2 regions of the Thalassospira sp. GO-4 genome follow, and region 1 is predicted to be linked to the other one. Evidence: predicted binding sites of a transcription regulator. Region 1 holds the regulator's gene; the other holds the start of a gene.

The links. The regulator LexA, encoded in region 1, represses DNA repair genes until DNA is damaged. The targets are predictions, from matches to a motif close to ATGTTCTANTTTGGTTC.
Region 2: a site for LexA is predicted at 12,248-12,264, ahead of uvrA (excinuclease ABC subunit UvrA). Genes of this name have one in related genera too.

The regions. Positions count from the first base shown of each region.
Region 1 is NZ_CP097807.1:985,745-1,001,507, reverse strand. It holds gene M9H61_RS04815 (citrate synthase) at 1-792, opposite strand, end outside; gene gltX (glutamate--tRNA ligase) at 904-2,310, opposite strand; gene M9H61_RS04805 (ComEC/Rec2 family competence protein) at 2,437-4,593, shown strand; gene lexA (transcriptional repressor LexA) at 4,699-5,406, opposite strand; gene moaC (cyclic pyranopterin monophosphate synthase MoaC) at 5,565-6,044, opposite strand; gene M9H61_RS04790 (hypothetical protein) at 6,115-6,672, shown strand; gene trpC (indole-3-glycerol phosphate synthase TrpC) at 6,704-7,501, opposite strand; gene trpD (anthranilate phosphoribosyltransferase) at 7,498-8,532, opposite strand; gene M9H61_RS04775 (aminodeoxychorismate/anthranilate synthase component II) at 8,566-9,138, opposite strand; gene M9H61_RS04770 (divergent polysaccharide deacetylase family protein) at 9,409-10,635, shown strand; gene trpE (anthranilate synthase component I) at 10,713-12,212, opposite strand; gene M9H61_RS04760 (peptidyl-prolyl cis-trans isomerase) at 12,298-14,190, opposite strand; gene tpiA (triose-phosphate isomerase) at 14,522-15,277, shown strand; gene secG (preprotein translocase subunit SecG) at 15,375-15,710, shown strand.
Region 2 is NZ_CP097807.1:810,817-826,579, reverse strand. It holds gene M9H61_RS03970 (extracellular solute-binding protein) at 1-95, opposite strand, end outside; gene M9H61_RS03965 (hypothetical protein) at 147-380, shown strand; gene M9H61_RS03960 (ABC transporter ATP-binding protein) at 401-1,519, opposite strand; gene M9H61_RS03955 (carbohydrate ABC transporter permease) at 1,547-2,395, opposite strand; gene M9H61_RS03950 (carbohydrate ABC transporter permease) at 2,408-3,346, opposite strand; gene M9H61_RS03945 (ABC transporter substrate-binding protein) at 3,520-4,782, opposite strand; gene M9H61_RS03940 (N-acetylmuramic acid 6-phosphate etherase) at 4,829-5,716, opposite strand; gene M9H61_RS03935 (BadF/BadG/BcrA/BcrD ATPase family protein) at 5,991-6,872, shown strand; gene M9H61_RS03930 (GntR family transcriptional regulator) at 6,869-7,630, shown strand; gene M9H61_RS03925 (SIS domain-containing protein) at 7,672-8,715, shown strand; gene nagA (N-acetylglucosamine-6-phosphate deacetylase) at 8,715-9,851, shown strand; gene M9H61_RS03915 (Gfo/Idh/MocA family protein) at 9,895-10,962, shown strand; gene fbaA (class II fructose-bisphosphate aldolase) at 10,983-12,062, shown strand; gene uvrA (excinuclease ABC subunit UvrA) at 12,275-15,103, shown strand; gene M9H61_RS03900 (hypothetical protein) at 15,229-15,763, opposite strand, start outside.

The DNA.
Region 1 (15,763 bases):
GATACCAGCAGCAATACAAGCGAACGGGTTCGCACCCGAAGAACCGGCAAGGCGCACGGTCGAAGTCGAAGCATTCTGTTCGTGGTCAGCATGCAGGATCAGGATACGATCCATTGCCTTGGCCAGAACCGGATTGACTTCGTATTCTTCGCACGGGTTGCCAAACATCATCTGAAGGAAGTTTTCAGCAAAGCCCAGCTTGTTGTTCGGATAACGGAACGGCTGACCGATCGAATACTTGTATGCCATCGCTGCGATGGTCGGCATTTTCGCAATCAGGCGATAAGCCGAGATCAGACGCTGCTGCGGATCATTGATGTCGGTGCTGTCATGATAGAAAGCAGACATTGCGCCAACGACACCGCACATGATGGCCATCGGATGCGCGTCACGGCGGAAGCCGTTATAGAAATTGCGCATCTGCTCATGCACCATGGTGTGCATGGTGATGTCGTTTTCGAACTGTGCCTTCTGGGTGGCGTTCGGGAGTTCCCCGTACAGCAACAGATGGCAGACTTCCAGGAAGTCGGAGTTTTCTGCAAGATCGTCAATCGCATAACCACGGTGGCGCAGGATCCCTACGTCGCCGTCAATATAGGTCAGCTCGGACTGGCAGGAGCCGGTCGAAGTGAAGCCCGGATCATAGGTAAAATATCCAGTTTCAGCGTACAGCTTGCGAATGTCGATAACAGACGGGCCTACGCTACCCTCAATCACCGGCATCTCGAACGACTTGCCAGTGGCATTGTCGGTCAGTGTTACGGTGTGGGAAGTCTTGGAATTCTGAGCCATGACTTATTTTTCCTTCCCTGTTTGAACGAACACGGTTTCAAGTTGGGTGCAGCATAATGCTGCGGCGCATTAAGCGCAAACAGACTATTAGTTTTTTATAATTCGCTGTTGTTATGCATCGAAATGTCGAATGCGTTTCAGCGTTTGCTCTTTGCCAAGCACGATCATTACTTCGAAGATGCCTGGTGAAGAATTGGAACCGGTAAGCACCGCCCGCAAGGGCTGCGCAACTTTTCCGAGTTTAAGATCAAGTTTCTCGGCAGTTGCACGAACACATGCGTCAACGTTCTCTTCGGTCCAGCTTTCAAGCGCTTCAAGACTGTTGGCCAATTCTGCAAACAGACCTTCAGGTGCGCTATCGATCAGGGACTGAGCTTTCTCGTTAACGGACAATACGCCGTCAGTAACATAGAAGGCCGAAGATTCGGCGAGCTCGATAAGTGTCTTGGCCCTTTCTTTAAGGCCTGACATGCCATTGATCAAGATTTCTTTTTGCGCTGCATCAATTGCATCGGTTCCAATAATGGTCGCAACCCGTTGGGAAATCTCGTCTACAAGCCGTTTATCGTCGGCCTGACGCATGTAAATGCCGTTAAGGTTTGTCAGCTTCGCAAAGTCGAAACGTGCCGCACCCTTGCCAACATCCTTGATGTCGAACCATTCGATGGCCTGTTCCTGGGAAATGACTTCATCATCTCCATGGCCCCAGCCCAGACGCAGGAGATAGTTGTTCACGGCTTCCGGCAGGAAACCCATCTCGTCACGATAGGAATCAACACCCAGCGCACCGTGACGTTTCGACAGTTTCGCACCATCCGGCCCGTGAATAAGCGGAATATGGGCAAAGGTCGGAACATCCCAGCCCATGGCGTCATAAAGCGCCTTCTGGCGAAACGCGTTGGTCAGGTGATCGTCACCGCGAATGACGTTGGTAACGCCCATATCATGGTCATCAACAACAACCGAAAGCATATAGGTCGGGGTGCCGTCGCCACGCAGAATGACATAATCGTCAAGCTGTTCATTGGCGACGCGGACTTCGCCCTGGACCTGATCATTGATCACGGCGTCGCCATCCTGTGGCGCCTTGAGACGCACGACAGGTTTTACACCTTCCGGGGCTTCTGACGGATCGCGATCACGCCAGGTGCCGTCATATTTCATCGGGCGGCCTTCGGCGCGGGCCTTTTCGCGCATCGCGGTCAATTCTTCGGGCGTGCAATAGCAATAATATGCCTTGCCGGCATCCAGCAATTGTTGTGCAACTTCGGCATGGCGGTCGCGACGGGCGAACTGGAAGGTCGGTTCATCGTCTGCGGTCAGGCCAAGCCAGTTGAGTCCGTCAAAAATGGCTTCGACGGCCTCGGGCGTTGAACGTTCGCGATCGGTATCTTCAATACGCAGCAAGAATTTGCCGCCGGTGTGCTTGGCATAAAGCCAGTTATAAAGGGCGGTGCGTGCGCCGCCGATGTGTAAAAACCCGGTCGGAGACGGGGCAAAACGGGTAACAACCGTCATTCAATCTATCCGCTATCTGGATGTTGTCGCTTGTCGTATGGACTTTTGGCGTGCAGGCTATAGCACAAATGACACGCTGTTGCACCACAGCCGATGTTAGATAGAAACTAAGCTTAAGGCGGGCTATTGGACATTCGTCGTAATACTTTTACAAGAAGTATTAAAAAACAAAGGCTTGCGGGGTTTTTCTCGCAAGTCATATTTGTTGTTACAAGCCAAAGAAATAAATGGTTTCTGTCCTCTGTTATCTTCTTTGGGTTGGGATGTGCCCTTTATTTCTTGCTTCCTGCGCGCATTTCCGTTGCAGAGATTTCAGTTGCCGTGATTCTTTCGGTCTGCGCGTTCTGGATGGTTCGCAGCAAAGCCTGGCTGGCATTTTTGATGCAACTGATGGCCAGTATCACAGCAGGTTGTCTGATCAGTGCCCTGCATACGGAACTGGGACCGGAAAACATCCCGACCAGAACCCTTTATTCGACCGAAATCACCGGAACTGTCATCGGTATTGAACCCCGCGGCAGTCGCATGCGCGTTACCCTTGATCCGACAAATATTCAGGGTCTTTCCGATGATTGGAATGTCCGGCTTAGTTTTCTCGGTGACAGCGCGCTTTCAATCGGTGATGAGGTGCGCGTAAAGGCACGGTTGTTTCCACTGCGCCCGCCGTCGGTTCCCGGTGATCCCGATTTCGCGCGCAACCTTTATTTCAGCCAGATCGGCGCAACCGGGTTTGCATTCGGCCGTCAGTTTGAAGTGTTGAGCGAGAAGGATGCATATGAAAACAATGGCATAGGATCGATTGTTGAACATCTGCGTCAGAAAACATCCGACGTGATCAATCGATATGTAACCGCGCCCGAGGCCGGGATTGCCAAAGCATTGATCATCGGTGAACGCGGCGATGTCACTGCTGAAATTGCCGAGGATCTGAGGAAATCCGGGCTGGCCCATCTTTTGGCGATTTCCGGATTGCATATGGGGTTGCTGTGCGGAACCGTTTTCTTTCTGGTGCGTCTTGGGTTGGCTGCGATACCGGGGATCGCATTGCGCTATCCGGTCAAAAAATGGGCGGCACTTGCGGCCGCCGGGGCGGGGTTCATTTATCTCGGACTGTCGGGGGCAACAGTGCCGACGCAGCGGGCCTTTGTGATGTTGCTGGTCGTATGGATTGCTCTGTTGCTTGATCGCCGTGCCATATCGTTACGGTTGGTGGGGGTGGCCGCACTGGTTGTTTTGGTGTTAAGGCCCGATGCGGTGCTTGGTGCCAGTTTTCAGCTTTCCTTTGCTGCTGTCGGGGCACTTGTTGCCTTTTATGACGGGCCCGGGCGTCGATGGCTTGACCGCCATGGCGGACGTCCGTGGCATGAACGTCTTGTGGTCTATATGGCGGGGCTTTTGATCACCAGTGTCATTGTGACGGTTGTGACAGCACCGATTATCGGATTTCATTTCGGGCGGATATCGGTGCTTGGCATTGTTGCCAATCTGGTTGCCATTCCGATAATGGCATTTTGGGTGATGCCGTTAATTGTCCTGACGCTGGCATTGATGCCATTCGGGTTGGCGGGCGGTGTGCTTGCACTGATGGCGCCCGGATTGACTGTTCTGATCAAAACAGCATCCCTTGTCGCCGCCCAGGAATGGGGTTTGTGGTATGTGGCCGGGCTCGGTGATGTGGCAACCGCCTGTTTGTTGCTGGCAATTGCGTGGGCCGTGATCTGGCGCGATCAGATTGCCCTTGTGGTGTCCGGGCCGCTTTTGATCATCGCCATCATTGCGCAGGTGACCCACCAAACACCGGATGTTCTTGTATCGGGTGATCAGGAAAGCTGGGCCGTTTATGACAGGGAACAGGAAATCCTGCATTTGGCCGACGGGCTTGGTGATTTCCAAAAATCCCTGTGGATGAGCCGTTTTGGCATCCGTCCGGAAGATGAAGCCGCAAGAATAAGGCATTGTAAAAACGATCCGTGTCTTGTGGTCACTGGCACTGGTGATAAGGAGACTAGGACCATTGTCGCAACCAGTCTGGCCAATCCGTTCTATGCCTGTCGCAATGCCGATCTTGTGATTACGCTAAAAAACGATTTGCCAATCCGAAACTGTCGCCAGGACGGGGCGCGGGTGATGATTGATGATGACGTTTTGTGGTGGCAGGGCGGTGTGGCCCTTGATACGGCGAAGCTTGATCAGGGAAGGTCGTCATTTGAAACCGTGCGGGCAATATCCGGTCACTGGCCGTGGATCGTGATTGGCGGCAAAGCTGCTCCATCGCAACGGTAATCAGTGGTCGTACCTGGACCGGGTCGGATGCACTGATCCCGAATACACAAAATCGCCCGTGCGAAGATCACAGCGGGCGATTTTGTGTGTGTAGTTGTCGGTGGCTTAATACTGGCGCAGCAACCCGACCAGACGACCCTGAATACGGACGCGATCCGGTGACAGGGCGCGCGTCTCATACCGGGCATTCGCCGGTTCCAGAAGAACCTCACCGCGCCCGCGTTTAAGGCGCTTAAGGGTCGCTTCGCTGTCATCGACAAGGGCAACGACAATCGTGCCGTCATGGGCCTGCTCGCACCGCTGGATCAGGACGGTATCACCATCAAGGATGCCGGCCTCGACCATGGAATCACCCGATACTTCAAGTGCATAGTGATCGCCTGATCCCAAAAGGGCAGCGGGCACCTGAACCATGGTGCTTTGATCACGCAATGCCTCGATCGGGGTACCCGCAGCAATGCGACCATAAAGTGGAAGCGAAATGGCTTCGCCGGTTTCGGCAAAGGCCGTGGGCACGGTTGCCGGACGATGGGGGGCTTTGCGCGCACTGGCAATGGATGTGACGTTGTTCGGGGTTTCGGGGGTGTCATCGTCGCTGTTTTCCGGAAGCCGGATGACTTCCAGCGCACGGGCGCGATGCGCAAGACGGCGGATAAAACCGCGTTCCTCAAGCCCGGTAATCAGACGATGGATCCCCGATTTGGATTTAAGGTTCAGGGCCTCTTTCATTTCATCGAAAGAGGGCGAGATACCGTGATCGCGAAGGTAATTGTCAATATAGACCAGCAACTCATATTGCTTGCGCGTCAGCATGATATTTCCCGAACCTGTAGCAAGAACAAAAAGGATACACAAATGTTCTACTTTAGTTCTTTTGTCGGGTCAAGCGCATCGGGCCAAAAACAACGGATTGGCCGTGATTCAGGCAATAATTGCGGGTTTTGAATGGTAGCCGCCCGCCCGCAAACACCCTAATCTGCGATGAAAGTCCCCGATTTCCCGCCTTCCTTGCGGGTGACGCGGATATCGGTAATCTGCATGGCCTTGTCGACGGCCTTGCACATGTCAAATACGGTCAAGGCTGCGACAGAGGCCGCTGTCAACGCCTCCATCTCGACACCGGTCTTGCCGGTGGTCTTGCAGGTCGCGGTGATATCAACCCCGTCAACATCATCGGCCAGTTCAAGATCAACCGTCACCGATGTCAGGGGCAGGGGATGGCAAAGCGGAATGAGGTCGGGTGTCTTTTTGGCCCCCATGATCCCGGCAAGCTGCGCGATGCCAAGAACATCACCCTTTTTGTGGCCACGATCAGCAATCAGCTTTGCCGTTTGCGCAGACATCAATACCCGCGCCTTGGCAATGGCAACGCGGGTGGTATCGGTCTTGTCCGAAATATCCACCATCACGGCGTTGCCACCGGCATCAATATGGGAAAGTTGGTCTGCCACGGTGGTTCCTTGTTTTATTTATAATTGCATGATAACTCAAAAATACACGCAAATTTACTGGTTGCATGAAATGTCTACTCATATGAATAGATACACTAAATTTCTTTTTAGCGGAACTTTTGTACTTCTTCAGGCCTGCGGTATCCAGCATATGCCAGAGAGGCTCCTTGCCGAAAATGAAGTTGATCATCTTCGTGAAGTTGGAACAACTATTCTGGAAAGAGAATACCAAGATCCGTCATATTTGCCCCCTGGTTACGCAAAGCTAAGTCGCCAAGAGGTCGAAGCCACTCTTACCGGCAAATCATTCACGTTTGTTAATCCGGCAACCGCCTTGCAATTCCGGGCGTCGCTAGATACAGGCGGTCAAACCTTGATTCGAGGGCGAGGTGCCATTTCTTGGTCCGGTGAAGCGACTTGGGGAACTTTTACCGGAGAAGCCTATCATGATCGGGATAAGCTTTGTTTCACGCCGAATTTTTGTTTTGTCTTTTCACGGTTTGATGAACTGGAAGGTAACGACATGCTTGGGGCGCGGGTTCACCAGAGCGGACAAGAGATGCTGCCGCTCAATCTGCGTTACTGGGTCTTCACGCACATAGATCCCATTAACGCCCCGGCTGACTAATAGGATAGCCAGCCGTAGCAAGCTCTGATTATTACGCCGCAAGGCCAAGAAGGTTGCGGGTTGCCGCAGTGACGTCGTCCTGACGCATCAGGCTTTCCCCAATCAGGAAGCATTGCGCACCAACCTTGGCCATGCGTGAAAGGTCTTCGGGCGTGAACAATCCGCTTTCGGCGACCAGAAGACGGTCGCTATCGACCATGCCAGCCAGTTCTTCGGTCGTGGTCAGCGAAATTTCCATGGTCTTGAGGTTACGGTTATTGACCCCGACCAGACGCGATTTCAGTTTCAGGGCACGTTCAAGTTCCGGCGCGTTGTGAACTTCGATCAGAACATCCATGCCAAGGCTGTGTGCCGCATCTTCAAGTTCGGCAGCCAGTCCGTCTTCAAGGGCTGCCATAATCAAAAGAATGCAATCAGCCCCCAAGGCGCGTGCTTCGGTGATCTGGTAGGGATCAACCATGAAATCCTTGCGCAATGCCGGAAGGTCAACAGCAGCGCGCGCCGTCACAAGATAGCTGTCATCCCCCTGGAAATAGGGCATATCGGTCAGAACCGAAAGGCAGCTTGCCCCGCCAGCCTCATAGGCCTTTGCCAGTTCCGGCGGATTGAAATCGGCGCGGATCAGTCCCTTGGACGGGGATGCTTTCTTGATTTCGGCAATCAGGCCATAACGGCCATCGGCAACACTGGTTTCAAGGGCCTTGATAAAGCCGCGCGGTGCCGATTGTGCTTTGGCTTCGGCTTCAAGCGTGGCAAGGCTTTTGCGGGTCTTGCAGGCGGCAACGTGTTCGCGTTTGTCGTCGCAGATTTTCTTAAGAACGTCGCTCACGCTGCGTTTCCTTCGTTGGTAATGGTGACAAGACCCTGAAGCGTTTCTGCGGCCTTGCCGCTATCAATTGCTTCGGATGCCTTTTTGATGCCATCGGCAAGATCGCTGGCAACGCCGGTCACTACAAGTGCCGCCCCGGCATTCATCAGAACGATATCGCGATAGGCATCTTTTTTCGCTGCCAGAAGGTCAAGAATGGCCTTGGCATTCACATCCGCATCGCCGCCCCTAAGGTCATCAAGCGTTGCTGTCTCAAACCCGAAATCGCCCGGGGAAATTTCAAAGGTCCTAACATTGCCGTCTTTGACTTCGGCGACAAAGGTCGGGCCCGTGGTCGAGATTTCATCAAGACCGCTGTGGCCATGAACCACCCATGCATGAACCGATCCAAGGCGATTGAGCACATGGGCAACCGGTTCGACCCATTCCTTGGCAAAGACGCCAAGAACCTGGCGTTTGGTCTTTGCCGGGTTGGCAAGCGGACCCAGCAGGTTAAAGATCGTGCGTGTGCCCATTTCAACGCGGGTCGGCATCACGTGACGCATCGCCGAATGGTGACGGGTCGCCATCATGAAGCACAGACCAATCTCGCCAAGGGCCTTTTCCAGCAATTTCATATCGGCATCAAGATTGACACCAAGCGCCATCAAAACATCAGCCGAACCCGATTTCGACGATGCCGCGCGGTTGCCGTGTTTGGCAACGGTCGCACCTGCGGCGGCGGCAACAATCGCCGCACCGGTTGAAATATTGAAGGTGCCGCTGCCATCACCACCTGTGCCACAGGTATCAACCGCATTTTCCGGGGCAATGATGCCGGTGGCCTTTTCACGCATGACACGTGCTGCCCCGGTAATTTCGTCAACGGTTTCGCCCCGAATGCGCAACCCCATCAGGAAAGCCCCCATCTGCGACGGGGTTGCCTGACCCGACATCAGCACGTTAAAGGCCTGTTCGGCCATGCTTTCGGTCAGCTTTTCACCATCTGCGACTTTGGCCAGAATTGGCTTCAGATCATTATCAGTCGACATTCGGGGTTCCTCGGTTTGCGGTCCGGTGCGGTTTCAGGCGCCGGTAAAGTCGATAAAATTCTTTAACAATGCGTGGCCATGTTCCGATGCGATGCTTTCGGGATGGAACTGAACGCCATGTATCTGATGGGTTTTGTGCCGAACGCCCATGATCAGACCATCCGCGCTTTCGGCCGTGATTTCAAGACTGTCAGGCAAAGTTTCGCGTTCAATCACCAAAGAATGATAACGCGTTGCTTCAAACGGGCTTGGAAGACCGGCAAAGACGCTGGCACCTGAATGGGTCATGGCATCGGTTTTGCCATGCATGCATTCGGGGGTGCGAACAACCTTGCCGCCAAAAGCCTGCCCGATGGATTGATGGCCAAGGCACACGCCCAGAAGTTTGACCTTTCCGGCTGCTTCCCTGATCAGATCAAGGCAGATACCTGCACGTTCCGGATCACAGGGGCCAGGTGAAATCACAATGCCTTCGGGCTTGAGAGCAAGAGCATCTTTAACGGAAATCTCATCATTGCGGCGCACTTCGACCTCGGGGCCGAGTTCGCGCAGATAATGCCACAAATTGAATGTGAAGCTGTCGTAATTATCGATGAGGAGATACATCGGAAAAGGCGCCTGTGCACATGAAGGTCGGCAGAGAATAAACGCCCTTGCCGCTACGTCAAGCGGAAGCAGGGTAAGGGTTTTTTCCTACAGCCGGTTGTTGTCGCCCGCGCATAAAGGATCTCTTAACCCGGTGCTAACCAGCACCGATTTAAAACATCCCGACAATATCCGACATGATCGGTCTATAATCACCATATGGGAAGGAACTGCGAGGTCATCTTCGCAGAGCCTACGAGCGACCCAGAAAACGATACTGGAGACCACCGCGTGGCACGCCGGGCAACGACCGCCAAACGAAAAAAGGCGGCACCCAAAAAATCCAACCGCAAAAAAGCTGCACCGAAAAAGAAATCGGGTGGCATTGGCCGCCTGATGCTGGGGGGGGCCTTTGTTGCGGGAACGCTGTCGGCCATTATTGCCGTTGGCAGCATGCTTGAGCTTGACCGCGCGTCCGACGAGTTCGGCCGTGCATCCGATCAGCGTGCACCGGACTACACACTTGCGGCACCCGAAACAAAGCCGATGCTGCGCAAGGATTATCAGCTTCCCGACACACCGCCCCCGGGCATTCAGGGGCGTACAGGCTATCTGATTGATGAAAACGGGCGCCAGACGGCAAATCAGGGCAAAAATCAGGGGCAGGGTGGACAAAACCTTTCGGATTTCGTCGAAAACCCGAAACCAGACTCCAAAACATCGGTCTTGCCTGGTGAAAGCGGTACGGATAGCCCGGCGCTGACAACTGCTACGCCGACAGACAATTCAGTGCCCTGGCGCAAATTTGCGGCCCTTGCCCCCGATGCCGGGCAAAAACCGGTCATTGCAATCGTGATTGATGATGCCGGTCTGGATCAGCCGCGCACCGCGCGCACGGTCAAACTGCCCGGACCGATCACGATTTCCTATTTGCCCTATGCCCGCGATTTGCAGCCGCAAGTCAATGCCGCACGCACTGCCGGGCACGAGGTCATGCTTCACATGCCGATGGAGCCGTCATCTGCTGCGGTGGATCCGGGGCCACATGCGCTGCTTGCGACCTATGATCGTCAAAAAATCCTCAGTGAAATGAACTGGATGCTTGACCGGTTTGACGGTTATGTCGGTGTGAACAACCATATGGGCAGCAAATTCACATCCGATCCGGAACGGATGCAGATCGTGATGGAAGTCATGAAGTCGCGCGGATTGATGTTCCTTGATTCGCGTACAAGCGCCACATCGGTAGGCTATTCGACCGCCAACAAATTCGGCGTTCCCGCCATCACACGCGACGTTTTCATCGATGATGCGGATGATGCGGAAAAAATCGCAGAAATGCTGGCGCGTACCGAACGTGTAGCAGCCAAACAGGGATATGCGATTGCCATTGGTCATCCCCGTGACCTGACGATCAGTGCCCTTCAAAAATGGATACCCGAAATCGAAGCACGCGGCTTTGTGCTTGTACCGGTCACGGATATCTTGCGCCGGTCATCACAAAGCGTAACCGGTTAGTTCAATATTCTGAAAAATTCAGACATTAAAAGGGCCGCAAATGATTGCGGTCCTTTGGTATTTGATCAGCTTGGATATTATGCGAACCGGTATGCTTCGCGGGCCGCGGCCATCAATGCACCGGCCTTGTTGCGGCATTCCTTGTGTTCAAGTTCCGGTTTACTGTCGACGACAATTCCCGCACCGGCCTGAATATGGATTTTCTCGTCCTTGATGACGGCGGTGCGCAGCGCGATACAGGTATCCATTGACCCGTCGGCCGAGATATAGCCGATACACCCGGCATAAATACCGCGCCGTACCGATTCCAGTTCATCAATGATTTCCATGGCCCGAACTTTTGGGGCACCCGATACGGTTCCAGCCGGGAACCCGGCCTTGAGCGCATCCATGGCGTCATATTTCGTTTCGTCAATCTGACCGACGACATTGGAAACGATATGCATGACGTGGGAATAATATTCGATCTGTTCGCGATCTGTGACGCGCACGGTGCCCGGTTTTGACACGCGCCCGACATCATTGCGACCAAGATCAAGCAACATCAGATGCTCGGATCGTTCTTTCGGATCATCCAGAAGGTCCTGGGCCATGACCTTGTCGTCTTCTGGCGTTTTGCCGCGCCGGCGTGTTCCGGCAATCGGGCGAATGGTGACTTCGCCGTCGCGCAGCCGCACCAGAATTTCCGGGCTGGCGCCGACCACCTGGAAACCACCAATATCAAGATAGAACATGAAAGGTGACGGGTTGATCCGTCGCAGTGCACGATAAAACGCAAAGGGCGGTAACTGATAGGGCAGCGTATAGCGTTGCGACAGCACCACCTGGAAAATGTCACCAGCCCGGATATATTCCTTGGCCTTGTCGACCATTTCGTAAAACCCGGCTTCATCCACGCTGACTTTCGGATCGGGCAGGGTATTGGGCACGGATTTGGAACGGCGATCGATGAACAGATTGCGCTGGAACTGCATCACCACGTCATTCAGACGCGCACAGGCCAGATCATAAGCCGCATTGGCATCAATGCCGTCTTCCGGGCGGACCGGGGTGACGACGGTTACAGTATCTTCGATGGTGTCAAAGCTTGCCGTGACGGTAGGGCGAATGAAAATGCCATCAGGTACGCCAAGTTCATCTTTGTTGCTGTCTGGCAGCTTTTCCATCAGGCGCACTGTGTCATAGCCCATATAGCCAACCAGACCGGCACTCATTGGCGGCAGGTTGTCGGGCAGTTCGATATGGCTTTCGGCAATCAGCTTCTTCAGGCTTTCAAGCGGGGCTTCGGTTTCGTCGACGAAGGCGTCGGCATCGGCCATTGCACGGCGGTTCAGTTCGGCCTTGTGGCCAAAACAACGCCAGATCAGGTCGGGTTTAAGGCCCAGAAACGAATACCGACCGCGAACAGCGCCGCCTTCAACAGATTCAAGCAAATAGGTATTGGGCATGCCTTCGGCGATCTTGAGGAAAGCCGAAACCGGCGTATCCAGATCTGCCGTCAACGCAGTCCAGAGAACCTGCGAGACGCCGTTATCGTAATTTTGCTTGAAGCTGTTGAAATCCGGTTTGATTTCCATGGTCTATCCAAATGTTGGTCTTGGTCGTAAATGTCATAAAAGAAAAAGGGCGACCGGATCAACCGGTCGCCCTTTTGTGTGGCTGTCAGTTTGCAGCGGACGGGGCGTAAAGCCCGTTAATCACGCTGTTATTGACCGTGACCGAGATTTCATCACGCAGATAGTCAAGATACTGCGACAGGATATCTTCATTGATCGCCTGTTTGAGTTCATCATTGACCGGCTGGGCATCTGCGGTTTCGACATTGGCCTGCTTGATTTCGTCAAGACGCACAACCAGGACGTCTTCACCGGTCTGGATTGCCTTGGCCTTGCCGTCTTCAAGCGTGAAGAGGGCTGCTGCAACCGCCGGATTGACATCAGCGCCAAGGCCCTGTCCGGTCCGCTTGGTCAGGCCGCTTTCCTTGACCGATGCGCCATTTTCCGATGCAACTGCTGAAAGGTCAGCACCAGATGTGTTGACGCTGTTGGCAAGTTCTTCGGCCTTGGCAACCATCAGTTTCTGGCGTTCTTCGGACTTCCAGGCGGCAATGACATCTTCGCGGACATCTTCGAACGGGCGCAATGCCGACGGCGTTACATTTTCAACCCGGACAACATAACGGGTGCCCGATGCGGTTTCTTCAAGGAAGCTTTCCTCGCCGTTTTCAAGCTCGAAGATCTTTTCATTGATCTCGTCAGCCCCGTCGATGTTTTCGCCGGCAAGACCTTCGCCGCGGACAATACCGTTAAGCTTGTAGGTCTTTGCTCCGACATCGCGTGCAGCGTCTTCGATCGGGGTGCCAGCACCCAGTTCTTCGTCAAAATTGGCCGCCAGATCATAGATCGCGTCTTCGGCCTTGAACTGTTTGATCCCGTCGACAATCTCGTCGCGGACTTCGTCAAGCGACTGAATGCTGCCCGGCGTTACCGACGTCACACGCAGGATATGCCAGCCAAGTGCCGTTTCAACAGGTTCGGAGAAACCGCCTTCGGGCAGGGCAAAGGTCGCGGCACTCAGGTCAGGCAAAATGTCGTTGGCGGTGAATTCGCCAAGCTTGACCATCGACTCATCCATGCCGGCTTCCTTGGCCGTTTCCATGAAATCGGCACCGCCCTGAAGGCTTTTGTAAGCTTCGCGGGCGGACTGTTCATCACCCGGCGCAAACAGGATTTGCTCGACAACGCGCTTTTCCGGGGTCTGGAACTCTGCTTCGCGCTGCTTGTAGGACTCCGCGATTTCGTCTTCGCTAACAGTGACCGTCGCAATCAGGTCCGCAGCACTCAGCGTTGCAAGCGTTACGTCACGGCTTTCCGGTGCCGTGAACTGCGCTGCATTGTCTTCGTGGAATTTGCGAAGGGTGGCGTCATCTGCAACGGCGATATCATCGAACTCTGCACCATTCAGGGCAAAGAACGAACCGCGACGCTGTTCATTGCGATAGGCAACAATCTGCTTTGCCAGCATTTCAGGAACAGCCGCCGTGCCGGTAAGGCTGCCGACAACCTGCTGGCTCATCAGATCGCCACGAACACCTTCGATGAATTCCTGTTCGGTGTAGCCCGCAGTGTAAAGAGCCTGAAGGAAACGGTCGCGGCTGAACTGGCCGGTGGTCGGGTCCTTGAAGTTGTCCGACGCAAAGATGGTATCGCGGACTTTATCGTCGCTGATGCCGATCCCCATATCCTTGGCGTCTTCACGCAGCACCTTCTGCGAGACAAGCGACTGAACCGTATTGTTCAGAAGACCCATCTGGACAGCCTGTTGCTGGTTGAAATTCGGGCCGAATACATTTCGCATATTCTGCACGCTGCGTTGGAAGGCGCGTTCCAGTTCGACCGGGGTGATCTTCTGGCTGCCGATTTCGGCAACTTCACGCGATGTGCCAAGATTCAGCATCGATGCGTTCAGGCCCCAGATAACGAAGCTCAGTGCAATCACGCCAAAGATCACTTTGGCAAAGATTGATTTCGAAAATGTGCGAATGCCAGCAAGCATATGATAAGCCTAACAATTCGTGGTTTGGTGTCGATATAATGTATCGACAGCTTTTAATTATGATCGCCCAGGGACGCAAATCCCGACGAAATTGCCGGGCATCTTAATGGCGAGAGGTAACAGCGGCAACAGCCGATTGCATAGAAGATCATTGCAATTCCAAACGAAATGCATGAACGCGTGTTTTCCGGGACTTGGCCCGGTGCGGTGGACATGCTAAAAGCCGCTTCGAAATTGATCCTGTAACAATTCGTAACGATTGCTATTGATGTGATATCGAATTGTTATCAAAGGAATTTATCTGAAATCGACCAGCACGAGGTAGCTTCCCATGACCCAACGCCGTCCCCTGATCGCCGGAAACTGGAAAATGAACTGTTTGCGTGCGGATGGTCTTGCGCTGGCATCCGGACTTGCTGCAAAGGCATCCGAAAAGGGAACTCTGGGCTGCGATATTCTTGTATGTCCGCCTGCGACACTGCTGTCTGATGTGGTTGGCGTCACCAAGGACAGTGCGGTTGGCGTTGGTGGCCAGGATTGCCACGCAGCCGTATCGGGTGCGCATACCGGTGACATTGCTGCACCCATGCTGGCCGATATCGGCGCTGGGTATGTTCTGGTCGGTCATTCGGAACGTCGTGCTGATCATGGTGAAAGTTCAACCGATATCCGCCGCAAGGCCATCGCGGCACATGATGCCGATCTGATTGCTGTGGTCTGTGTCGGTGAAACCGAACAGGAACGCGATCTTGGTGCGACACTGTCTGTTGTAAACGGGCAGGTGGCTGTTTCGGTCCCGGACGGGGCAACCGCAAAGAATACCGTGATCGCCTATGAGCCGGTCTGGGCAATCGGAACCGGACGTACCGCAAGTGTTGCCGAAGTCGCCGAAGTTCACACCGCGATACGGGCCGAGCTTGTCAAACGCTTTGCCGATGGGAACGAATTCCGGATTCTTTATGGTGGTTCGGTCAAACCGTCCAATGCGGCGGAATTGCTTGCCCTTGAAGATGTGGATGGCGCGCTTGTCGGCGGGGCGAGCCTCAAGCTTGAAGATTTTTGGAAAATTATTGAAACTTGCGCCTAGCCAACAGCCATAAAACGCGTTAAATACGCATCAAATTTATGCCCGATCCGGGCCAAATTGCGTTCGGATCGGAAGTTAGGACAAGAGTTTCGAGACCATGCAAACAGTCATTCTGGTAATCCACCTTCTTCTTGCGCTTGGCTTGATTGCCGTCATTCTCGTGCAGCGCAGCGAGGGCGGTGGGCTTGGTATCGGCGGTAACAGCGGCGGCGGAGGCGGTGGCTTCGGCGTGATGAGTTCACGCGGCGCTGCGAACCTGCTGACCCGTACCACTGCGATTCTGGCAGGTGCATTCATGATCACCAGCATCATTCTTGCACTGCAGTCCAACAGCCACACCAAGCCAGCTTCCATTCTGGAACAGGCACCGGCTTCGGCCCCGGCGGTTACTGAACCCGCCGAGGATACCGGGCCCGCGGCTCCGACCCGCTAAACAAATTAACCGACGACACGAGGCGGCAAACTTGCCGCCTCAATTTTTGATTG
Region 2 (15,763 bases), 170 kb from region 1:
TCTTCAGCCTGAGCAGCCGAAACAAGCGAAACCATTCCTGCAAGTGCTGTAAGGCTGAGCAAGGAACCACGCAATGCGCCGTGTTTTTTTGACATTTTGAACCCTCGTAATAAACGTGATGGCATTTCCCTGTAGCCGGACCGCGCATGCCATTTGGCTTTTGTTTCGTTCCGGCACGGAGCAATATCGCAAACATTGTTGTTGATACGAAAGAAAAAAGGTCATTTTTTCTTTCTTTTGAACAAATCACGTTCATTTTTGCGCCGACACCCGCATCAGGGCAAGTTAAAGTTCTGCAACAATTAATCGACCTTGACGGTCGGTGCGCCCCCAAACGCCAAAAGGCGCCGGTTGTGGCGCCTTTTGATCCGAAGTCCTGAGATTGGAAGCTTTGTGAAATCTATTCTTCCGCGCTGAATTCAGCCGGACAATCGACTTTCTGGTACGCTTTGCCCTTGTCATTGAAAAGATGCGCGGCACCGGCTGGTGCGGATGCTGTAACGGTTTCACCGATTTTGACACGGCTATGGCCCGGCGCGCGAACTGTGACCCGGTCACCATTGGCAAGCTTCAAATACAAATAGGTAGAGTCGCCCAGCTTCTCGACCACATCGACCATGCCATTGACAGTAAGCGCGCCTTCGTCACCAAGTCCCAGATGTTCGGGGCGAATGCCAAGCTCAACCTGTTTGCCGATATCCGCCTGATCAACATTAAACGGCAGGACCGATTGCATGCCCCCGGGGACGGAAACTGTGGCCTGCCCCTGCCCGACGGCATCAATTGTGACTTTGGTGAAGTTCATGGCCGGTGACCCGATAAAACCGGCAACAAAGCGGGTTTCCGGATGATGATAAAGTTGCATCGGCGATCCGACCTGCTCGACATTCCCGCCATTCATCACAACGATCTTGTCCGCCAGTGTCATGGCTTCGACCTGATCGTGCGTGACATAGATAATTGTCGATTTCAGGTCCTGATGCAGCTTGGCAATTTCAATGCGGGTCTGGACACGCAATGCGGCATCAAGGTTGGACAACGGTTCGTCAAACAGGAAGACCTTGGGTTGGCGCACGATCGCACGGCCAATCGCAACGCGCTGGCGCTGACCACCCGAAAGCTCGGACGGACGCCGGTCAAGAAGCTGATCAAGTTGCAGGATGCGGGCGGCTTCGCGTACCCGGGCATCGATTGCCGCCTTGTCCTGTTTGTCGAGCTTAAGCCCGAAGGCCATGTTTTTGTAAACTGTCATGTGCGGATAAAGTGCATAGGACTGGAACACCATGGCAATACCGCGATCGCGCGGGCTTTTGGTGTTTACCACCTCTCCATCGATCATCAGATCGCCGCCCGTGATGTCTTCAAGGCCTGCAATAATTCGCAACAAGGTTGATTTGCCGCAGCCCGAAGGGCCAACAAACACGACGAATTCACCGTCTTTGACATCCAGATCAATGCCGTGCAGCACATCCACAGCGCCATAGCTTTTGCGAATCTGGTCAAGTTTCAAGTCAGCCATTTATTCAAAGCTCCTATCAGCCAACAGTTACTTCACCGCGCCGGATGTCAGGCCGCGAATGAGTTGTCGGGAGAAAATCAGATAAAGGATAAGGATCGGAATGATCGCAAGGCTTAGCGACGCCAGAACCGCATTCCAGTCTGTCACATACTGGCCAATGAATTGCTGCACACCAAGGGTGATGGTCTGCTTGCCGTCACCGGGTGCAAGGATCAGCGGGAACCACAGATCATTCCAGATCGGGATCATTGTAAATACAGCAACCGTCGCAACAGCGGGCCGGATCAAAGGCAAAATGATCGCAAAGAAAATCTTGAACTCCCCGACCCCGTCGCATCTTGCGGCTTCTTTCAAATCCTTGGGAATTTGATGCATGAATTCGGTCAGGATAAAGATTGCCAAGGGCAAGCCTTGTGCGACATAGACCAGCACCAGTGCCGTCAGGGTGTTGACCAACCCCATATCGACAATCAGGTTCAGGATAGATACCGATCCCAGACGGATCGGCACCATGATGCCAATCGCAAGATACAGGGCCAATGCGGTGTTGCCCGGAAACTTGTATTCCGACAGTGCCCATGCCGCCATTGCTGCCAACAGCAGAACAATAACGATGGTCACGATGGTCACGGTAAAGCTGTTATAGAAAAACAGTTCGAAATTGGATTTCGCCAGAACCTTGGTGAATCCTTCAAGACTGAAGGTCTCTGCATTCGGCAAGCCCATCGGATCGCGAAAGATCCCTTTGCGCGTCTTGAAAGCATTGATGACCACAAGAAAAATCGGATAAAGCGCAACCAGGGTATAGGTCAGCAAGATCGCGTGCACGATGACTGCGCGGCTGGCGTCTTCTCTGCGGATGTTTGCAAAACTCATATTCGCCCCCGACTACAGCTGATAGCGCGCCAGTCGGCGCTGAATGGCGAACAGATAGAACAGAACGCCTGCCAGAATGATCAGGAACATCAAGGATGCAACGGTGGCACCCAAATGCGGATCGCCCAGCTGCAACTGATAACCAAAGAATGTGCGATAGAACAAGGTGCCCATAATGTCGGTCGAAAAGTTGGGGCCGGCCAACGCACCCTTTACCGCATATATCAGATCGAATGCATTGAAATTACCGACAAAAGTCAAAATCGACACCATCGCGACAGTCGGCAAAACCAATGGCAGTTTGATGTGAATGAAGACTTCGAAATGGGTCGCGCCATCAACAATGGCCGCATCCACCAGATCGTCCGGAATGGCCAGCAAGGCCGCATAGATCAGCATCAAAGGAATGCCGACCCACTGCCAGACCGAAATGAAGGAAAGCGTAATCAGTGCACTGCCTTCTTTGCCAAGCCACGGCCCAAACAGCGACTTCAGGCCAATAATATCAAGAAGGTCCGCACCAACTCCCCAAACCGGGCTCAGGATCAACTGCCAGATGAAGCCGACAATCACGACTGATAACATGGTCGGCATGATCATCATGGTGCGATATGTGTTGCGGAACCGCAATTGCGGCAGGCTCAGAATACCGGCCAGCGCGATACCGATCGGGTTCTGGATCAGCATATGAACCGCAAAGAACTTCATATTGTTCCAGAAGCTGTTCCAGAAGGTCGCAGACCAGTCCGGATCCGCCAAAATCGTACGGTAATTGTCAAGGCCGACAAAAGCCGCCTCACCGCCGCTTGGCGTTGCGTAGAAGCTTAACCGGATGGAATCAAGCAGCGGATAGATCATAAACAGTGTGTAAATGATCGTTGCTGGGGCCAGAAAGGCAATCACAGGCAGTTTTGCCTTGCGCCAATCGGTCATGGGGCCGGAATGCGCCATACCCTGTCCTGTTATCCAAGATTTGAAAGAATGAAGACCTGCTTGGATCTTCTGTAATCAGTGAACCGCATTTTCGCCCGGCGGTCGGGCTGCTTGCCTGCAATGTCACGGCAAACATCAACGATGAATGAAGGATGGCAGAAACCGGTCGTTCCCGCCATCCTTTCAGTTCTTTACTGGTGCGGTGCGTACCATTTCGCCAGACCAGCTTCCGCAGCGCCGGCTGCTTCTTCCGGGGTCAGCGTACCGTTGATAACCTGGGCGGAAAGGTTCCACAGGTCGTTTTCAAGGTTCGGCGTGCCACGCGAAAGGATCTGGTAAGAGTTACGAATGGTGGACTCGCACTTCTGGCGCCAGCTTACAAACTCGCTGGCAACCGGATCGGTTACTTCGACCGTGTGGTTCGACAAGGAGAAGAAACCCGGCAGCGCGTTGGAATAAAGCTCGGCAAATTCCGAACCGGTCATCCATTCAAGAAACAGCTTTGCTTCGGCTGCGTTTTTGGAATCCGCATTCAGACCAAGTGCAATATCGGTGTGGTCACTGATATAGCAGGTGTCTGCACCGGCTGCTGCGGGCGGCGGGAATGCTCCGAACTCGAAATCGGCCTGGTTGTTAAACAGCGAAATATCCCAGGAGCCGGCCGGATAAACGGCGGCACGACCAAGCGAGAACAGGTTCTGTGCATCCGGATAGGAAATGGCTTCATAGCCGTCCGGAAGGTAGTTTTTCCAGCTTGCCAGTTCCTTGAACGTGTCGACATAGTCGGCATCGGTGAATTTTGCGCTGCCATCGATCAATGCCTTGCGACCTGCTTCACCGTCCCAGTAGTTGGGGCCGATATTCTGGAAGCCCATGGTGGCTGCTTCCCACTGGTCCGCGGTGCCCATCGCCATCGGGATGTAGCTGCCGTCTTCCTTGATTTTATCAAGGGCAGCATAAAACTCTTCGCGGGTTTTCGGGACTTCAACGCCAACTTCTTCAAAGGCTTCCTTGTTATAGATGAAGCCATGAATGACCGATGCCATCGGCAAGCAGAAAGTGACTGCGCCATCGTCGGTCTGCCAGGCAGATTTGGCAACGTCCGAGAAGTTGTCCATGCCTTTAAGGTCGTCAAGAGCGGCAAGATTGCCCTGCTTGTAAAGTTCAAGCGATGCATCAAACGGACGGCACGTGATCAGGTCACCCGCGGTACCACCAGCCAGTTTTGCGTTTACCGATGCGTTATATTCGGTCGGCGGGGTCGGCTTGAACGATACCTTGATGTCAGGGTGAACTTCATTGAAAGCCGGAATGATTTTTTCATTCCAGATATCAATATCGTCATTGCGCCAGCTTTCAATTACGAGTTCGCCAGCAGACGCCATCAACGGAACCAGGGCGACACTTGCCGCCAGGGCCCCGGCCAGGCCTTTTGCTAAGACTTTATTCGACATTTATGCCTCCTCTGATCAATGTCGGCGGACTGGCACCGTGTTGATGTCAGTTCCTGTACTCAAGTGCCGCCCGGAGATTTCCATTAGACAGCGCAAGAATTTCTTTTGCCCGGTCGGGGCTGTGGCCCTTGGTCACCAGCACCGCCACGCGGATATCGAAATCGGATTTTTCAAGGGCGTCTGATGCAAGTTCGGCGTCGCAAGATGCAATATGCGACACGATCCGAACCGCCCGGCCCCGAAGTTTGATGTTCTCGGCGCGCATGCCAACCATCAGGTTGTCGAACAATCGGCCCAACTTGTTCATCACAAGGGTCGACAGAATGTTCAGGGCTGCTTTTTGCGCGGTACCGGCCCCCATGCGGGTGGATCCGGCGACCACTTCCGGCGCGCTATCAAGAAAGATACCGGTTTCTGCGACGCCAAGAATTTTGCCATCCTGGTTGTTACAGATGCCCACCGTAAAGGCCCCGCGACCACGGGCAAGTTCGAGCGCGCGCACCGTATAAGGGGTCGCGCCGCTGGCAGCGATCGCAATTACTGCATCATTTTCTGAAATGTTGTTCTGGGAAATTTCACGTTCGGCAAGGCTGGTATCATCCTCGGCACCATTGAATTCGTTCGGCGCACTTTGAACCCCGCCAGCCAGCATCACGATGGTATGGCTTTCCGGCCAGCCAAAGGTGCCGCCAAGTTCTTTGGCATCTTGCCAGGCGACAGTGCCTGATGTTCCGGCTCCGACGTAAACGAGACGCCCGCCGCCCCCCAGGCGGCGCGCTATCCCATTGGCGGCTGTCGCCAAATCCCCCAGGATTGGACCAACCGAGGCCACAGCGCGCATCTGGCCTTCCCACAAGGCCATAAGGAAATCGGCGTCGGACCATTGATCCAACCCGGCAAATCGCGAATCAAAATCTTCTGTGCGTGATGCCATTTTTCCGTCTCCCTCTGCAAATTAAATACCATTGTGATACCAGCAACGCAAGCTGCTTGATGAATAATTTGCGCCACAGCTCGGATATCGGGAGATATCTCTAGTTAAAACAAAGAATTGTATAGGGATATCAATTTTGCACAAAAGCTTCTGCGTATATGTACGGACTCCAAACTCAGACCAGTAACAGTTTTAGTGGCGTTATATTGGTATTGCTTTTTAAGATACCACTCTGCTATGCTCGCCCCATGAATGAGAAGGCAGTTGCTTTGAGATGAAAAACGAACAGCTTTATCTTGGTGTTGATGGCGGCGGAACGCAGTGCCGCGTTCGGATTGCAGATGCATCCGGACGGATCCTTGGTGAAGCTGTGCGTGGTGGTGCGAATACGCGACTTGGAGTCGATTACGTATTTGGCGAAATCATCGCAGCGGCGAAAATGGCCCTTTCCAATGCCGGACTTGATGAAAAATACCTTGGCGATCTGCATGCGGGCCTTGGGCTTGCGGGACTTCCGCTAACGCGTGATCGTCAACTTGTGCAGTCCTATAATCACCCGTTCGCCGACATCTGCTTTGCGACTGATGCCTACACAGCATGTCTGGGTGCGCATGATGGCCAGAATGGCGCCATCCTGATTGTCGGGACCGGAACATGTGGTCAGGCAATCATCGGGGATCGCCAGTTGTCTGTTGCCGGTTGGGGGTTCGAGGTTTCCGATCTTGGAAGCGGTGCGAGAATTGGACGCAATGCCATTGAAACCGCCCTGCTTGCCCATGATGGTCTGGCAAAGAAAACGGACCTGACCGTAGCGGTCATGGCCCGGTTTGATAATGACCCCGAAAATATCGTCATATTTGCGGAAACAGCAAAGCCGTCCGACTATGGAAAACTCTGCCCGATGGTGTTTGATGCCGAAGCGGCTGGTGACAGTGTGGCGATTGACCTGATCCAGATCGCCGTCGACGCCAATCTGGCAATCTTGCGCCGGCTGGTTGATTTCGGTGCGCCGCGACTGACCCTGATGGGCGGACTGGCAGAACAGATGGCCCGGCACATGCCACCCGAAATTGCCGAATTGCTGGTTCCCGCGAAATTTGACGCCATGCATGGGGCTATCTTGATGGCCAAGCAACATGAAAGAGCCGCCGCATGATCGCAACGTCGGACGTCATTGCCAATCTCAGAACCCGCGACATCGAAAATAACGGAAATGGTCCTTTGTACCGTCGGCTGCAATCGGCGTTGAAGGCTGTGATTGATGATGGAATTTTGCAGGTCGAAGATGCCCTGCCCAGCGAGCGCGATCTGGCAACCGAACTTGGCATTTCACGCGTAACTGTTCGCAATGCGATGCGCGCCCTTGTCGAAGAAGGTGTTCTGGTTCAACGCCACGGTGCCGGCACGTTCGTTGCGCCGCGTGTCGAGCAAGCCCTGTCACGCCTGACATCCTTTACCGAGGACATGATCACCCGTGGCATGGATCCCGGGGCCGTCTGGATCGAAAAAACACTTGGTCATGCCTCACCCGAAGAAGCCATGGCGCTTAATCTGTCGCCGGGGACCGAAGTTACAAGGCTGCGTCGTTTGCGTACTGCCAATGACAAGCCGATGGCACTTGAATATGCGGTAATTCCGCGCGCCTTCCTGCCCAGCCCGGATGAAGTCGACAAATCGCTTTATGACGCGCTGGCGAAATACAACAAAAAGCCTGAACGCGCCCTTCAGCGGCTTCGAGCAGAACTTTTCGATGGCGAAACCGCCAAAATTCTGGGCGTTCCGGAAGGCAGTGCCGCGCTCTATATCGAGCGGCGGTCCTTCCTGGCAAATGGAACCCCGGTTGAGTTCACCCGGTCCTATTACCGCGGTGACAGTTACGACTTTATTGCTGAAATGCAGGTGGATGCCCGTTGACCAGATCAACGCATCCACCGGAAACCAAGGGAATACGGCATATGACAACGAATTGGCGCCCGCAAACACAGATGGGCCGCGAATTGGCAGAGGCCCCGGAAGTCGTTGCAACGCAGCTTGCTGGCAACAAGGACGCAATTGCCAAACTTGCTGATGACCTGCGCGCCAATCCGCCGAAATTTGTTGTGACCTGTGGTCGGGGTAGCTCGGACCACGCGACCCTTTATGCCAAGTACCTTATAGAAAGTCAGTTGGGCATTCCGGTGGTATCGGCCGCACCCTCGATCGTATCGATCTATAACCGGTCGATCGCCTCAAAAGATGCACTGTTCATTGCAGTTTCCCAATCAGGCAAGAGTCCCGACCTTGTCAAAAATGCCGAGGCGGCCCGTGACGCAGGTGCGCGAACCGTCGCACTGGTCAATGTGGTCGATTCCCCGCTTGCCGAAACTGTCGATCATGTCATCCCCCTGATGGCTGGTCCGGAAACAAGTGTTGCGGCAACCAAATCCTATATTGCCACATTGTCGGCGATTGCCCAGATCGTCGGTGCATGGACACAGGACGACGCATTCAACAAGGGTCTTGGCAATCTTCCGCAATCCCTGCGTACGGCTCTTGAAAAGGATTGGCTGGGGGCCTCGGAAACCATCGCCAAATCAAACGGGCTTTATGTCATTGGCCGCGGACCTGCCTTTGCAATCGCCCAGGAAGCCGCCCTTAAATTCAAAGAAACCAGTAGCTTGCATGCCGAAGCTTTCAGCGCGGCTGAAGTGAAGCATGGCCCGATGGCGCTGGTAACGCCGACCTTCCCGATGCTGGTCTTTTCACAGCAAGACGCATCGCGTGACAGTGTCGAGGACTTCCTGGCGGAAATGCGTGCCAAGACCGACAACCTGTTTGCAGCCGAAACCGGATATGCGGACGTAAAGGGACACCTTCCGGTGGTCGAGGATATCCATCCGTTGCTTGCCCCGATTACGATGATCCAGACCTTCTATACACTTGCTGAAAGTGTTGCGCTGGCGCGCGGCTGTAATCCGGATGCCCCGCCGCATCTTTCGAAAGTGACGGAGACGCACTAATGACCAGTTTTGCCATTGCCAATGCCCGTATTTTCGACGGGACAGAATTTCTCGACGGAATGGCGGTTGTTATACGCGATGGCAAAATTGATGCCATTTGCCCGGATAACGCCCTGCCCGACGGGATTGATGTTGTCGATGGCAAGGGACAGGTTCTTGCCCCCGGACTAATTGATGTTCAGGTCAATGGTGGTGGCGGTGTTCTTTTGAATGATCACCCGGATGTCGCTGGTATTCGCGCCATCATGGCAGCCCATCGCAAATTTGGCACCACGGCGATGCTACCGACCCTGATCACGGATTATCGTGACAAGATGGAAGCAGCCATTGCGGCGGTTGAGGACGCGATTAACGCAAACGTCCCAGGCATCGTCGGTATTCATCTTGAAGGGCCGTATCTGAACAAAGAACGCAAGGGTGTGCATTCAGCCAACATCATCCGCCCGATGGAAGATGACGCAATCGATCTTCTAAGCCGTCTTCCAAATGGCCGGATACTGGTAACAATGGCACCGGAAAAGGCCACCAGCGGGACGATCAAAAAGCTTTCTGACAAAGGTATTCTTGTCTGTGCCGGGCACACGGCAGGTACCTATGACGACATTCAAAAGGCGATCAGCGAAGGTTTGCGCGGCTTTACGCATCTGTTCAATGCCATGAGCCCCCTTACCCACCGTGAACCCGGTGTTGCCGGGGCTGCGATGGCCGATGATGCAACATGGTGTGGCCTGATTGTTGACGGTTATCACGTTCATCCGGCCGCGGTGAAGATTGCTGTAAACGCAAAGGCAACCGGCAAGATCATGCTGGTCACTGATGCCATGCCGACTGTCGGGGCTGCGGACAAGCGATTCAATCTTGGCGGGGAAGAAATCATTGCCACGGATGGCCGTTGCGCCCTTGCGGATGGGACACTGGCGGGCTCCGACCTTGATATGATTGGTGCGGTTCGAAATTGCGTGGAAATGGTCGGGATTGAGCTTGGCGAAGCCCTTCGCATGGGGTCTCTTTACCCGGCTGCGTTCTTGAAACTGGATCATAAAATGGGGCGTATCGCCCCGGGTTATCAGGCGGACATGATCCTGTTTGATGGCGAATACAACGTGACCAGAAGCTGGATCAATGGCGCCGAATAACCGGCACAATCAATAATTTATCAGGTATTTCAGGAGGCACAAAATGAAGCCGGTTCGCATTCTTGTCATTGGGCTTGGCAATATGGGCATGTCCCATGCTAAGGCCTATCACGCCCTTGACGGGTACGAGATTGTCGGCATCTGTGCCCGGTCGCCCATTCCTGCTGATAAATTGCCGGACGGTTTTGCAAACTATCCTCAGTTTACCGACTTTCACACTGCCCTTGCCGAAACGAACCCGGATGCAGTTTCGATAAATACCTATACCGAGACCCATGCGGACTTTGCGATTGCAGCCTTTGAAGCTGGTGCGCATGTCTTTATTGAAAAGCCGCTTGCAGCCACTGTGGAAGATGCCGAACAGGTTGTGGCAAGCGCACGCAAACATGACCGCAAGCTCGTGATTGGCTATATCCTGCGCCATCATCCATCCTGGGAAAAGTTTGTTGAAATTGCCAAGACCCTTGGCAAGCCGCTTGTGATGCGCATGAACCTTAACCAGCAAAGCAGTGGCGCATTCTGGGAAACCCACAAACGTCTTCTGAACAGCGTATCGCCCATTGTCGATTGCGGTGTTCATTATCTTGATATCATGTGTCTGATGACCGGGGCCAAACCGGTGTCGGTCAATGCAATCGGTGTTCGCCTGTCTGAGGATGTCGCGCCCGACATGTATAATTACGGGCAGTTGCAAGTTCGCTTTGATGACGGCTCGGTTGGCTGGTACGAAGCCGGCTGGGGCCCGATGATCAGCGAAACCGCTTTCTTTGTGAAAGATGTTATTGGCCCGAAAGGCAGCGTATCAATCACCGATGTCGAAGAAAAAGGTGCTGGATCGGCGGACATCGACACGCATACCAAGACAAATGCATTGCGCCTGCATCATGCGGAAACAGACAGTGCCGGTGAATTTACCCGCACAGACGAGATTATCCGCACCGATGACGAACCTGATCATGATGGTCTTTGCCTGCGCGAACAGCAATTTTTCCTAAAGTCTATAACAGAAAATCTTGACCTGACGCAGCATATGGAAGATGCATTGGGCTCTCTACGGATTGCCCTTGCCGCGGATCAGTCGGTTCGCACGGGGGCACCTGTTTTACTCTGACCCCCAGGAGGAGTACCCACATGCCTTCCGTTAAACCCGGTGTTGTTACCGGTGCTGCCTATCGTGACCTTGTCGCTGCCTGCAAGCAGGACGGTTACGCCCTTCCCGCTGTGAATATTACATCGTCAAGCACGATGAACGCAGCCCTTGAAGCCGCTGCGAATGCCGGTTCTGACATCATCATTCAGCTTTCGAATGGTGGCGCACAGTTCTTTGCTGGCAAGGGCATCAAGGACGCCGATGCGGCCCGTGTCGTGGGCGCAGTTTCGGCTGCCCGTCATGCGCAGCTTCTTGCTGAATATTATGGTGTTGCTGTTGTCATGCATACCGACCACGCGAACCGCAAGTTCGTTCCGTGGGTCGATGAAATGCTGAAATGGAGCGAAAAGGCCTATGCCGAAACCGGCAAGGCGCTTTACAGCTCCCACATGCTTGATCTGTCCGAAGAATCGCTTGAAGACAACCTGTCGACTTGCGAAACCTTCCTCAAACGCATGTCCGCCATCGAAATGAGCCTGGAAATCGAACTGGGTGTAACCGGTGGCGAAGAAGACGGCATCGGTCACGAACTTGATACTTCAAGTGACGAGATCGACCCGCGTCTTTACACCCGTCCGGAAGAAGTCGAAGAAGCCTATCGTCGCCTTTCGCCGCTTGGCCATTTCTCGGTCGCAGCTGCATTTGGCAACGTCCACGGCGTCTACAAGCCGGGCAACGTCAAACTGCGTCCGGAAATCCTTCTGGAAAGCCAGAAGTTTGTCGCCGAGAAGCATGGTCTTGATGACCGCCCGCTGGACTTCGTGTTCCATGGCGGTTCGGGTTCGGAAAAAGAAAAAATCGAAGAAGCCGTCGGCTATGGCGTCTTCAAGATGAATATCGACACCGATACCCAGTTTGCCTATGCCCGTCCGGTCGGTGAGTATGTTGAAGCAAATGCACGTGCTTTCAAATACCAGGTCGATCCGGAAACGGACAAACCCTACAAGAAAAACTACGACCCGCGTGTCTGGATCCGCGAAGCTGAACTGTCGATGGCAGCGCGCCTCGAAGAAGCCTTCAAGGATCTTGGTGCCACCGGTCGTTCCGTGACCAAAGGCTAAGCCATCTTTTGCTTTGTCTGACCCGTTGGGTCACAGGATTTATGAAACCCGCCGGACTTGTTCGGCGGGTTTTTTCATGCATTTTGGGGTGCGGTGATTGTGTAATGTCAGTCTCCTGACAAATACTGACAGGAACTGTCAGGGGTGCGCTTGCGTATAGTGTTTGCGTCCTCTATACACTTTCCGAACAATTCAGGAACAAAAGGCCCGACATGCTGACGAAAATTTCGGTTCGCGGTGCGAAAGAACACAATCTTCAGAACATTGATGTTGAATTGCCCCGCGATTCACTGGTGGTCATTACCGGCCTGTCGGGATCGGGTAAAAGTTCGCTTGCCTTCGATACGATCTATGCCGAAGGCCAGCGTCGCTATGTCGAAAGCCTGTCTGCATATGCCCGTCAGTTCCTTGAACTGATGCAAAAGCCGGATGTCGAATATATCGATGGTCTGTCGCCGGCCATTTCCATCGAACAAAAAACCACGTCGCGTAACCCGCGTTCGACCGTGGGGACCGTGACCGAGATTTATGACTATATGCGATTGCTTTGGGCGCGTATCGGCATCCCCTATTCGCCAGCGACCGGCCTTCCGATTGTCAGTCAGACCGTGTCGCAGATGGTCGACCGTGTGATGGAAATGGAAGAAGGAACACGGTTGTATCTTTTGGCGCCGATCGTCCGTGGTCGTAAGGGTGAATACAAAAAAGAACTGCGTGATTTGCGCTCGCGCGGGTTCCAGCGCGTCAAAATTGACGGCGAAATGTATGACATCGATGATGCGCCGGAACTGAACAAAAAGCTGAAGCACGACATTTCTGTTGTTGTCGATCGGTTGATCGTGAAAGACGGCATCGCAACCCGCCTGGCCGACAGTTTTGAAACCGCTCTTGAATTGACTGACGGCATTGTTCTTACCGAAGATGCAAAAAACGGCGAAACAACCGTATTCTCGGCGAAGTTCGCCTGCCCGGTTTCCGGCTTCACGATCGAGGAAATCGAACCGCGCCTGTTTTCATTCAACAACCCGTTTGGCGCCTGTCCGGCCTGTGACGGTTTGGGAACCCAGATGGAGTTTGATCCGATGCTGGTTGTTCCTGATGAAAGCAAGACGCTTGAAGATGGGGCCGTCGCACCATGGGCCAGCACCACGTCGAAATATTACCTGCAGACCCTGAAATCAGTCGCAAAACATTTCGGTTTTAAAACCAATGTTGCCTGGGAAAAATTGCCCAAAACGGCGCAGGACATCATCCTGCATGGGTCGGGTGACGAAGAAATCACTGTCACCTATGACGATGGATCGCGCAGTTACAAGGTTTCGCGCCCGTTCGAAGGTGTCATTCCGAACATGGCGCGACGCTGGCGCGAGACAGACAGTCAGTGGGCCCGCGATGAACTGGCCAAATATCAGATGGTGTCACATTGCCCAACCTGTGCGGGCAAGCGTCTGAAGCCTGAAGCATTGGCTGTTAAAGTCGATGGTTGCGACATCTCGCAGGTGACGGATCTCTCAATTGCCAAAGCCGGTGACTGGTTCATTGCCCTTGAAGGCAAGCTGAACGAAAAGGAAACCGAAATCGCGCGCCGTATTCTGCGCGAAATTAATGACCGCTTGCGCTTCCTGCGCGATGTCGGGCTTGATTATCTTTCCATGTCACGCACATCAGGCACCCTTTCGGGTGGTGAAAGCCAACGTATCCGTCTGGCGTCGCAAATCGGCTCGGGTTTGACCGGTGTTCTGTATGTGCTGGATGAACCGTCCATTGGTCTGCATCAGCGCGACAATGACCGCCTGCTCGATACTCTTAAGCGGTTGCGTGATCTCGGGAATACGGTTCTGGTCGTTGAACATGATGAAGACGCCATTCGTGCGGCGGATTATGTGATTGATATGGGCCCGGGTGCCGGCATTCATGGCGGACGCATCGTTGCCCAGGGCACCCCGGAAGAAATCCAGCAAAACCCCGAAAGCCTGACCGGCAAGTATCTGGTTGGTGTTGAACAGATTGCCGTTCCAAAGGAACGTCGCAAAGGCAACGGCAAGTCCATCACGATCAAGGGGGCCAAAGCCAACAACCTTCAGGGCATTGATGTCGACTTCCCGCTGGGCAAGTTCATCTGTGTTACCGGTGTGTCAGGTGGCGGGAAATCCAGTCTTGTGATCGAAACGCTATATAAGGCGCTGGCAAAACGGATGCATAGTGCCCGCCATCATCCCGGGGCACATGATGCAATTACCGGGATCGAGCTGATCGACAAGATCATTGATATCGACCAAAGCCCGATCGGGCGAACCCCGCGTTCGAACCCGGTGACCTATACCGGTGCCTTTACCCCGATCCGTGACTGGTTTGCCCAACTGCCAGAAGCCAAGACCCGTGGTTACAAGCCCGGACGTTTTTCATTCAACGTCAAAGGTGGTCGTTGCGAAGCCTGTCAGGGTGACGGTGTCATCAAAATCGAAATGCACTTCCTGCCCGATGTTTATGTCACATGCGATCAGTGCAAGGGCAAAAGATACAACCGCGAAACATTGGAAATATCGTTTAAAGGCAAATCGATATCTGATGTTCTTGACATGACGGTGGAAGAAGGCGCGGACTTCTTCAAGGCCGTTCCATCGATCCGTGACAAGATGGAAACCCTTAAACAGGTTGGTCTTTCCTATATCCATCTGGGTCAACAGGCCACAACCCTTTCGGGCGGTGAAGCACAGCGCGTGAAGCTTGCCAAGGAACTGTCAAAACGGGCGACCGGGCGAACAATCTATATTCTGGATGAACCGACCACCGGTCTTCATTTTCATGATATCCGCAAATTGCTTGAGGTCCTTCATACCCTTGTTGACCAGGGCAACACCGTGGTTGTGATCGAACATAACCTTGATGTCATCAAGACTGCCGACTGGATCATTGATATCGGCCCCGAAGGGGGCGACGGTGGTGGCCAACTGGTCGGCACCGGCACGCCCGAAGCCATCATGGCCAATGAACGAAGCTATACCGGGCGCTATCTTAAACGGCATTTGGGGCTTGAATAACCAAAGGGCTGCTTTCACCAGCCGCCGTTACAAAAGCCGCCACGATACAAAGAGAGGCGCGAACATTTTCTATGATGTTCGTGCCTCTTTTTCTTTGCGTGCCTGTGTGAGCAGGCATCCTTGTCCTAACTGTTGCTTGCCACCCGGTTTTCGACCCGCCGGACAAGTGCAGTGCTTAGTCGTTCACTAAACCCGGAAAGAAAGGCAAAAACCAGCACGATTGACAGTTGCCGTCCGGCCGGTGACGAACTGCTGATCTGGTCGAGATCGTCAAGATTATGCAGATCGTCAAGCGGAATGGGCAACATCCCTGCCCGCAGCGCGAAAAGCACAATCAGGGCGAAACAAAATCCCATGCATGGACGGAACAGAAAATTGAAAAAGACCGATGATGGCTCCATCTCGGCCCATGGTGTCTGTTTGCCAAGTCGCATCATCATGCTGGTCAGAGCCCCGATCGCGCCAAAGCTGCCCACAAAGAACAAAAGATCATAGCTGAACCCGAAAAGCTTGCCGTTTCCGGTACTGATGATGGTGTCAATCTGAACAAACAGCAGCACGGCAAAAATCAATACGATCGGCGACAGGGCAAGTGCCAGTGCGGCAATACGCAGACTTTTGTTGAATGCCTTTCGTATGGTTGTTTGCGGTGATGACGGT